4 regions of the Methylobacterium sp. Ger2507 genome follow, and region 4 is predicted to be linked to each of the others. Evidence: predicted binding sites of a transcription regulator. Region 4 holds the regulator's gene; each other region holds the start of a gene.
The links. The regulator LexA, encoded in region 4, represses DNA repair genes until DNA is damaged. The targets are predictions, from matches to a motif close to TGTTCNNNNTGTGTTCNG.
Positions count from the first base shown of each region.

Region 1: ACV7NL_RS10355 (PA0069 family radical SAM protein) is a predicted target of LexA. The motif match lies at 1,374-1,391, and genes of this name have one in related genera.
Region 2: ACV7NL_RS00245 (putative DNA modification/repair radical SAM protein) is a predicted target of LexA. The motif match lies at 770-787, and genes of this name have one in related genera.
Region 3: ACV7NL_RS15870 (trna delta -isopentenylpyrophosphate transferase) is a predicted target of LexA. The motif match lies at 917-934, and genes of this name have one in related genera.

Region 1 is NZ_JBUYVC010000001.1:2,226,805-2,228,991, reverse strand. It holds gene ACV7NL_RS10360 (ribonuclease HII) at 1-256, shown strand, start outside; gene ACV7NL_RS10355 (PA0069 family radical SAM protein) at 222-1,346, opposite strand; gene ACV7NL_RS10350 (glycosyltransferase family protein) at 1,534-2,055, shown strand; gene ACV7NL_RS10345 (PilZ domain-containing protein) at 2,071-2,187, opposite strand, start outside.
Region 2 is NZ_JBUYVC010000001.1:42,488-44,674, reverse strand. It holds gene ACV7NL_RS00245 (putative DNA modification/repair radical SAM protein) at 1-767, opposite strand, end outside; gene ACV7NL_RS00240 (SDR family oxidoreductase) at 1,273-2,046, shown strand; gene ACV7NL_RS00235 (alkene reductase) at 2,098-2,187, shown strand, end outside.
Region 3 is NZ_JBUYVC010000001.1:3,442,805-3,444,991, reverse strand. It holds gene ACV7NL_RS15880 (hypothetical protein) at 8-271, shown strand; gene ACV7NL_RS15875 (hypothetical protein) at 396-731, opposite strand; gene ACV7NL_RS15870 (trna delta -isopentenylpyrophosphate transferase) at 969-1,658, shown strand; gene recD2 (SF1B family DNA helicase RecD2) at 1,710-2,187, shown strand, end outside.
Region 4 is NZ_JBUYVC010000001.1:2,581,402-2,583,588, forward strand. It holds gene ACV7NL_RS11960 (ComEC/Rec2 family competence protein) at 1-570, shown strand, start outside; gene lexA (transcriptional repressor LexA) at 564-1,316, opposite strand; gene ACV7NL_RS11970 (calcium-binding protein) at 1,861-2,187, shown strand, end outside.

The DNA of each region.
Region 1 (2,187 bases), 350 kb from region 4:
CCGCGCCGTCGTTGGAGGCGACCGGCTCGTGCCGCAGATCGCCGCCGCCTCGATCGTCGCCAAGACCCTGCGCGATGCGCTGATGCGGCGCCTCGCCGGGCGCTATCCGGATTACGGCTGGGCCAGCAATGTCGGCTACGGCACCCGCACGCACCTGGCGGGGCTGGCGGCTGTCGGCCGCTCGCCGCATCACCGCCTCAGCTTCACCCGTGCCTACGATCTCAGAACAGGGACAGCTGGTCGGTCGGCACCCTGAACAGGTCGGTGCGCAGGCGGCGGCGCTCTTCGGGATAACCGAGACGCTGGCGGGCGAGGCGCATGCGGTCGCGGATCAGGTCGGCATAGGCGCCGGTGCCGGTCATGCGGGTGCCGAAGGCGGCGTCGTAGGCCTTGCCGCCCCGGGCCTGCCGGACGAGCGACATCACGTGCCGGCGCCGCCCCGGGTAATGCTCGGCGAACCAGTCGTCGACCAGGGCATCGAGTTCGAGGGGCAGCCGCAGCAGGACATGGCTCGCCTCGATGGCCCCGAGGGCGCGCGCCCGGGTCAGGATCGCCTCGACCTCGTGATCGTTCAGCGACGGGATGATCGGTGCCGCAATCACCATCACGGGAATGCCGGCTTCGCTCAGCCGGCCGATCGCTTCCAGGCGCTTCTCCGGATGCGGGGCGCGCGGTTCCAGGCGGCGCGCCAGCTCCGGATCCAGGGTGGTGACCGACACCGCGACCTTCACGAGCCCGTCCCGCGCCATCTCGGCCAGGAGGTCGATGTCGCGCAGGACGAGGTTCGACTTCGTGACGATGCCGACCGGGTGGCGGAAACGGGCCAGGATTTCGAGCACCGAGCGGGTCAGGCGATGCTCGCGCTCGATCGGCTGATAGGGATCGGTGGCGGTCCCGAGGGCGATGGTGGCCGGGCGATAGTTTGCAGCCGACAGCTCCCGCTCCAGCAGGACGGCCGCATTCGCCTTGTGAAACAGCTTGGTCTCGAAATCGAGGCCGGGCGAGAGCCCGACATAGGCGTGGTTCGGACGGGCGAAGCAGTAGACGCAGCCGTGCTCGCAGCCCCGATAGGGGTTGATCGAGCGATCGAACGAGATATCGGGCGAGGTGTTGCGGGTGATCAGGGTGCGCGCCTGCTCCGGCAGGACCTCGGTGCGCAAAGGCGCCGGTGCATCGCGATCCGGCCAGCCATCCGCGAAGGCCTCCTGCCCCGTCGGCTCGAAGCGGCTGCCCGGATTGGCCGTGGCGCCCCGGCCGCGGCGGCCCGACGGCAGGGGCGTGGTCTCGGCAAGGCGCCGGGGCGCGCTCTCCGTCACCGTGAGATCGGCCGTTCGCGTGTTCCGCATCCGCTCCAGCATTCCCGTTGCCCGGACGAGAACATAACACGAACGAACAGGCGCGTCCCAGCAGAAGTCGCGAGGCCGTCTGGTCCGAGGCCAGCATTCCCCCCCCCTGCACGCGCCTCCGTAGTGTGAGATGGGCCATCAGAGACGTGGAAATTTGGCCTCACGCAAAAATGCGGTATGCGCGCGCATGATTTCGGCACTGATCTCCGTCACGCGGCCCAACGACCCGGAAGCGATCGATCTGCTGGCCGACACCCTCGGCGCTCTGGTGGCGGGTGTGGCGGCGGGGCTCGTCGGCGATGCGGTGATCATCGTGGCCGGTGCGAACCCGGCGATCGAGACGGTCGCGGAGGCGACGGGCGCCAAGGTGGTCCTGCGCGGACGCGGCGCGTCGCCGTGGTCGGCCGGCGCCAGAGCGGCGCGGCGGGACTGGGTGCTCTGCCTCGAAGCCGGCGATGTCCCGGCGGAGGGCTGGATCCGCCTGCTCGACCGCTTCATCGGCACTGCCCGACCGGAGGTGTCCCTGGCGCGCCTGCGCCGTCCGCATACCAGCCTGCCGTCCCGGCTCGCCGCGCGGGGCGAGAGCGTCATCGGCGTGACCGCGCCGCGACCGGGCGATCTCGTACGCCGGGACCGGCTGCTGTCGGGGCCGAAATTCGCGCGGCGGCTCAAGGTCCGCCGGGTTCCGGCCCGTCTCGAGCGATCATGAGGTGAGCGAGGGCGCCTAAAGGCGCTCGTTCCAGCCCGGCGTGTAGCGGATCACCCGTCCGGATTTCATGATTACCAGAAAGCTTTTCGGCACGCCGGAGGCGGGACAGTCGAACAGTTCGATGCGCATCCC
Region 2 (2,187 bases), 2.5 Mb from region 4:
ACACGGCGCAGGTGGAAGCGGTCGTAGAGGGTCGAGGCCCGATGGACGATGTCCCGGTCCGTGGCGGCGTCGGCGCCCACGATCATCTGCGTCGACTGCCCCGCCGGCGCGAACTTCGGGGCGGACCTGTACTTTTTGACCGCGTCCTGGCCGTCCTCGATGGCCGTGCGCATGCCGCCCATGGCGCCCTCGATCCGGGCCTCGGACTTCTCCGGCGCAAGTCGCCTCAGGCCGCTCGTCGTGGGGAGCTCGACGTTGATCGAGATGCGGTCGGCGTAGCGGCCGGCCCGCTCGATGAGCTCGGGGTCGGCGTCGGGGATGGTCTTGAGGTGGATGTAGCCCCGGAAGTCGTGGTCCTCCCGCAGGGATCGGGCGACCTCCGCGATCTGCTCCATGGTGTAGTTCGAGGTCGACATGATGCCCGACGAGAGGAACAGCCCTTCGATGTAGTTCCGGCGGTAGAAGTCCAGGGTCAGCTGCACGACCTCCTGCGCGGTGAACCGAGCCCGGCGCACGTTGGAGCTCTTCCGGTTGATGCAGTAGTGGCAGTCGAAGATGCAGCTGTTGGTCAGCAGGATCTTCAGGAGCGAGATGCAGCGCCCGTCGGGCGTGTAGGCGTGGCAGATGCCGCCCCCGCCCAGCGTCGAGCCGATGCCCTTGCCGTCCTTCGAGTTGCGCTTCGTCGTCCCCGAGGATGAGCACGAGGCGTCGTACTTGGCGGCGTCCGCGAGGATCTCAAGCTTCTCGCGCGTATCGAGCTGAGCCATTTCGTACCCTGTCTGTTCCGGCGGCGAGGGGCTTCCCGGAACCGCACGCGTCGACGCCCTGCGACGCGCCGTCGAAACGGTTTCTGATGGCCCTGAGGCCCGATGCGGGAAGCTCTTCCTGTGTCCGGTATAATCGTACTTGATCGTCCATTTGTAAAGCTAAGCCGTTAAAATCGGTGAGGATTTCGCATGGTCCGCCACCTCCGTCCGCGACGGTTCTGAAGGGCCTGCGGATGTGGCGGGACGCTCGTGCACCGGGGCTTCGGACGTTCGCGTCGGAGGCCACCGCCGGGATGGACGGCCTGAACCGAACCTGGGCGCGCATCGTCCAGGTCTCCGAGATCGCCATTCCACGTGGAACCAGGCGGGCCCGAGAGGCTTGTACATTAATAGGACGACATCGTACCATTAATTCCGGGACATCGGGTCGGGACGTGCGACGCGCTCCCGCCCGCCCCGGGCAACCTATTAGGATGAGCGATCCGCAATGCGATTGGATGGACAGGTGGCCCTGGTGACCGGGGCCTCGTCGGGAATAGGCCGCGCCATCGCCATGGCGTACGCCAAGGCCGGCGCCTCGGTCGTGCTGAACTACCGGAGCAACGACGACGCCATCGCCGAGATGGGCCGCGAACTCGATGCAATCGGGACGTCGTGGTCCGCTGCGAAGGCCGACACCGGGGACGAGGACGCCGTCGCCGGGATGTTCGAGGCCGCGGTGACGCGGTTCGGGGCCATCGACATCGTCGTGGCGAACGCCGGCGTCCAGCGGGACAGCCCGACCCTCGACATGACGCTCGACGCCTGGAATGCCGTCATCGCGACCAACCTGACGGGCCAGTTCCTCGTCTCCCGGGCCGCGCTGCGCCGGTTCGTGGCCCAAGGCCCCCGCGACGTTTCGGTGGCGTCGGGAAAGCTAATCCTGATGGGATCGGTCCATGACCGCATCCCGTGGGGCGGGCACGTGAACTATGCGGCCTCCAAGGGCGGCACGGCGATGCTGATGCGCAGCCTCGCCCAGGAATTCGCCCCGCGCGGGGTGCGCGTGAACGCCATCGCCCCGGGCGCCGTGAGGACCGGCATCAACGCCGACGAGATGCAGGGCGAGAACCTGCGGAAAACGGTGTCGCAGATCCCTTACGGCCGCATCGGGCGCGTCGAGGACATCGCCTCGGCGGCCGTGTTCCTGGCCAGCGACCTGTCCGATTACATCGTCGGCGAGACCATCCTCGTCGACGGCGGGATGAGCCTCTACGCGGCATTCGCCGACGCCGGCTGATCCCTTTTCCCCTCCGCCACCGAAACCAAACCCGCCCTCGCAGGATTAACCATGCCCACCCTCTTCGATCCCATCCGCCTCGGCAGCATCGATTGCCGGAACCGCATCTTCATGGCGCCGCTGACGCGCGGCCGCGCCACC
Region 3 (2,187 bases), 860 kb from region 4:
GGACCGCATGACCGAGAAGCTGACGATCCGCGCCCTGTGCGACCTGGGCCTCATCCCCGAGACCGAGGTCAAGGCGGCCATCGAGGCCTTCATGGCCGACCCGATGGCGCCGCCCTTCGTGTTCGCGGCCGGCTACCGGCTGAACCTGGCCAAGGCCATCCGCCGCCATCCCGGCGCCAACGACTTCATCCACCGCAGCGGCGCCGGGCCGCAGCTTCGGCGTCCCTTCGTCGAGGCCGCGATCTGGGAGGCGCGGCCCGACCGGGGCTGAAGCCGACGCACCGGGTCCGGCTGCCCGCCCGGCCGAGGTCACCGCCCGGCCGGCGGGGCGAGCCGCCCAGAACGGCGGATTCATCCACCCAGAACGGTGGATTCATCCACCCGGAATGGTGGATTCATCCACCCAAGATGGTGGCGAGCACCTGCCGGGCGCGCTCCAGGTCGGCGCGGGCCTCGGCCTCCGCGGCCTCCGCCTGGGCCAGGCGATGGACGGCGTGCATCAGGGGCGAGCCCCGGGTCAGGCCCTTGAGCGCCTCCACCGCCGCGGGATCGACCGAGGCGAGGTGGGCGACATCGCCCAGGAGCAGGGCGAGGCGGTGCTCGCAATGCTGGTCCGCGACCCCCTCCGGGCAGGTGCAGGTGAAGCGCACGCCCCGTGGCGTCTTCGTCGCCTCCATCCGGTAGACGCCCTCGCCATCGGAGCGTGACACGGAGAAGATCAGCGCGGTCATCGAGGCTCCTATGGTCATGCTTGCTTGGGATGATGCCGGTTCGACGGGGTCTCTGCTGCGGCGCGAGGGCAACGTCTCCGGCGGGCAACTCTAGCCGACCATCGAATGCGACGCACCCACTCGCAAAGACCCACTCGCAAAGACCCACTTGCAGACGCGACCCGCCGGAACCACATCGGAACGGTCGGAACAAATTATGAACGCGATGGGGGCTCCGCATCGCGACGGGCGGACCGGATGAGAACGGCGGACAAGCAGATCGCGGACATTCTGGTCCGCTACGGGGAACCCTTCGGCGGCAATGTCTGGCGCGTGCAGGGCACGGCGGTGATCTATCACCGGACCCTGGAGCGGATCGCGGCCCAGGCCGGCATCACCTTCGACCCGCCGACCCTGGTGCGGGCCGAGCGCGACGAGGCCGTCATCCTGGTGACGGGCAGGATGGCGGGGACCAAAACCGGGACGAAGGCCGGGACCGAGCGGGTCGAGTGGTCGATCGGCGAGGCCCTGGTCAACGTGAACTACCGGGTGTCCGGCCGCCAGGCCGGCTACGTCTACGCCATGGCGGAGAAGCGCGCCAAGGACCGGGTGATCCTCAAGCTCCTGGAACTGCACGGGCTGGTCTATTCCGAGGAGGAGGCCGACGAGTTCCGGCAGGGCCACCCGGCCGCGATCGAGGCCGTCGACGACGCCTTCGCGGATCCCGATCCGTTCGACGCGGTGACGGAGGCCGAGGCCGACCTGAAGCGCCGCATCGACGCGCAGGACAGCATCGACGCGGTGACCGACCTGATGCTCGATGCCGAAACCCAGCAGGTGCTCGCCGGAATGCCGCCGGGCACCCGCGACGAAGTCCGCGACTACGCCCGCGCCCGCCTCGTCGCCCTGGGCTGGCCGCCGAAGAAACCCAGCCGCCGCGCGGCCTGATTCAACAGAAACAGCCGCCGCGTGGCCTGAGCCTGACGCAGGACTCGTTGCGTGAACAGGATGATCCGCCCGGGCGAGATCGAACCGCATCCGGGCCACGACACCCTCGCGGGCACGATCGAGCGCGTCACCTTCCACAACGCCGAGACCGGCTTCTGCGTGCTCAAGGTGCACGTGGCGGGCCGGCGCGACCTCGTGCCCCTGGTCGGCCACGCCCCGGCGATCGCGGCGGGCGAGTGGATCGCCGCCGCGGGCCAATGGACCAGCGACCGCCAGCACGGGCTGCAGTTCCGGGCCGAGACCCTGCGGGTGACGCCGCCGACGGGCCGCGACGGCATCGCCCGCTACCTCGCCTCGGGCCAGATGCGCGGCATCGGACCGGCCATGGCCGCGCGCATCGTGGCGCTGTTCGGCGCGGACACCTTCGCGGTCATCGAGGCGGAGCCCGGCCGCCTGACCGAGGTGGCGGGGATCGGCCCCAAGCGCGCCGCCCGCATCCTGCGCGGCTGGGCCGAGCAGAAGCAGGTGC
Region 4 (2,187 bases):
ATCTACGTCGATCGGGAAGGCACCGGGGCGGCGATCCGGGATCGCAGCGGCCACCTCGCCACTCTGGGGCGTCCGCCGGCCTTCGTGCTCGAACAATGGCTGAAAGCGGATGGCGATGCCCGGAAGGCCGGCGCCGTCCCGGCCTTTCCGGACGCCCGGTGCGATGGCCTCGGCTGTACCCTGACCCTGCCGGATGGGCGCAGGGTCGCCCTCGTCACCGACAAGCGCGCCTTCCCGGAGGATTGCGCCCGGGCCGATATCCTGATCAGCCGCCAATCGGCCCCGCCGGGCTGCGCCGCGGCGTTCGTCCTCGACCGGACCTTCCTGGCGGCACACGGCGCGGCGGCCTTGCGCCTCACGCGCGAGGGCGCCCGCGTCGTTACGACCCGGCGCCCGGGAGAAGCCGTTCCCTGGCGACCCGTGGCACCTGCCAACACGGACGCACCGGCGCGTGCCGCACCGGACATCGTGCCGGCAGCGCCGATCGGGCGAGCAAAGGACGCACCAGGTTCGCCCGGCGAAGGGCCGGGCGAAGGAATTGGCGAAGGGACCGGCGAAGAGCCTCAGTAACGACGCACGAGACTGACGAGGCGCCCCTGGATCTGCACCCGATCAGGGCCGAGCACGCGGGTCTCGTAGGCCGGATTGGCGGCCTCGAGAGCGATGGACGATCCCCGTCGGCGCAGGCGCTTGAGGGTCGCTTCCTCGTCATCGATCAGGGCCACGATGATGTCCCCGGTGTTCGCCGTGTCCTGCTTGCGGATCACCACGAGATCGCCGTCGAGAATGCCGGCCTCGATCATCGAATCGCCGCGCACCTCCAGGGCATAGTGCTCGCCACCCGCGAGGAAGTCCGGCGACATCGTCACCGAATGGCTCTGCTCCTGGATGGCCGAGATCGGCGTACCGGCCGCGATCCGCCCCATCACCGGGATCGTCACAGCCCGGCCGCTCTCGTCGGTCGCCTGGGTGGTCGGCAGGCGTGAGATGGAGGCGCCGGCCGGCACACCCTTCCCCTTGCCGCCCTCGACCACGCTCGGGGTGAAGCGACGGACTTCCGCCGCAGGCGCGGTCCGCGCCGAGGCGGATTGACCGCCGAGGCTCTCGGGCATCCGGATCACCTCGATGGCGCGGGCCCGGTTCGGCAGACGCCGCAGAAAGCCCCGCTCCTCCAAGGCCGTGATCAGGCGGTGGATGCCCGATTTCGACTTCAGATCGAGGGCGTCCTTCATTTCGTCGAAGGACGGGGGAACGCCGCTCTCGCGCATCCGAAGCTGGATGAACTGGAGCAAATCCAGTTGCTTACGCGTCAACATGCGGAACACTCTTCGTTGGAGACATTGGCTGCGGCGGACGACCACAGAAACAAACCACGAACACGTTAAACGTTCCGCAAGTGTTCTGCAAGAGTTCCTTAAAGAAGGCGGAATTCGTGCGCGGTGGCGCGCGTCCGATCCCAATTCAGGGCCGGTCGGGTTGGTCCGGTCACCGGTCACCGGTCACCAGAGCATCCGGACGCAACTCTGGCAATATCCGGATCGGGCGGAAAGGCCGCCAGAGCGCTGACCTTGCCCCGCGATCGACGGCGCTCAGGTTTCGTGCGCGTCGGGCAGGCATGAACCGGGAAGGCGCGCGTTTCTCGACTCTGTCGCACCCGGATCGGCCGTTCGCCGCATTCCGCAAAGGCACGGCGCGATGCGATGCGATGGACGGCTCGCGCTACAAAGCATCATAGACTGCAAGCCTTGCCTCTCATCTCTCCTTAACCAAGAGAAAACCCCGTCGTTGTGTCCTTTACTGCCTATAGATAGATATTCCCCTTATAGAAAAACGCCAGAACAACGACAAGGCCAAGCAAACATGTCGAAAATCATTGCGTATTGGGACAGTGAAAGTTCCCGCAATGCCGCTGGCGGCCAAGCAGACCTCATCCTGGCGACGGCGCAAGGCGCGGCGGATGGCTGGGCGAAACACATCCAGGGCGACGCCGTGATCGAGATCGCCATCGCGATGGGCAATTTCGCCGGCGGAAATGTCCTGGCCAATGCCGGTCCCAGCTATGCCTGGGACGGCCAGGGATGGACCTTCGCCCCGATCCTGGAAGCGCGCGAGGGTTGGGATGGCAATGGAGGCGAGGCGGACGGCAAGGTCACCCTGGGCCAGGACAAGCTGGGCGATCTCTTCTTC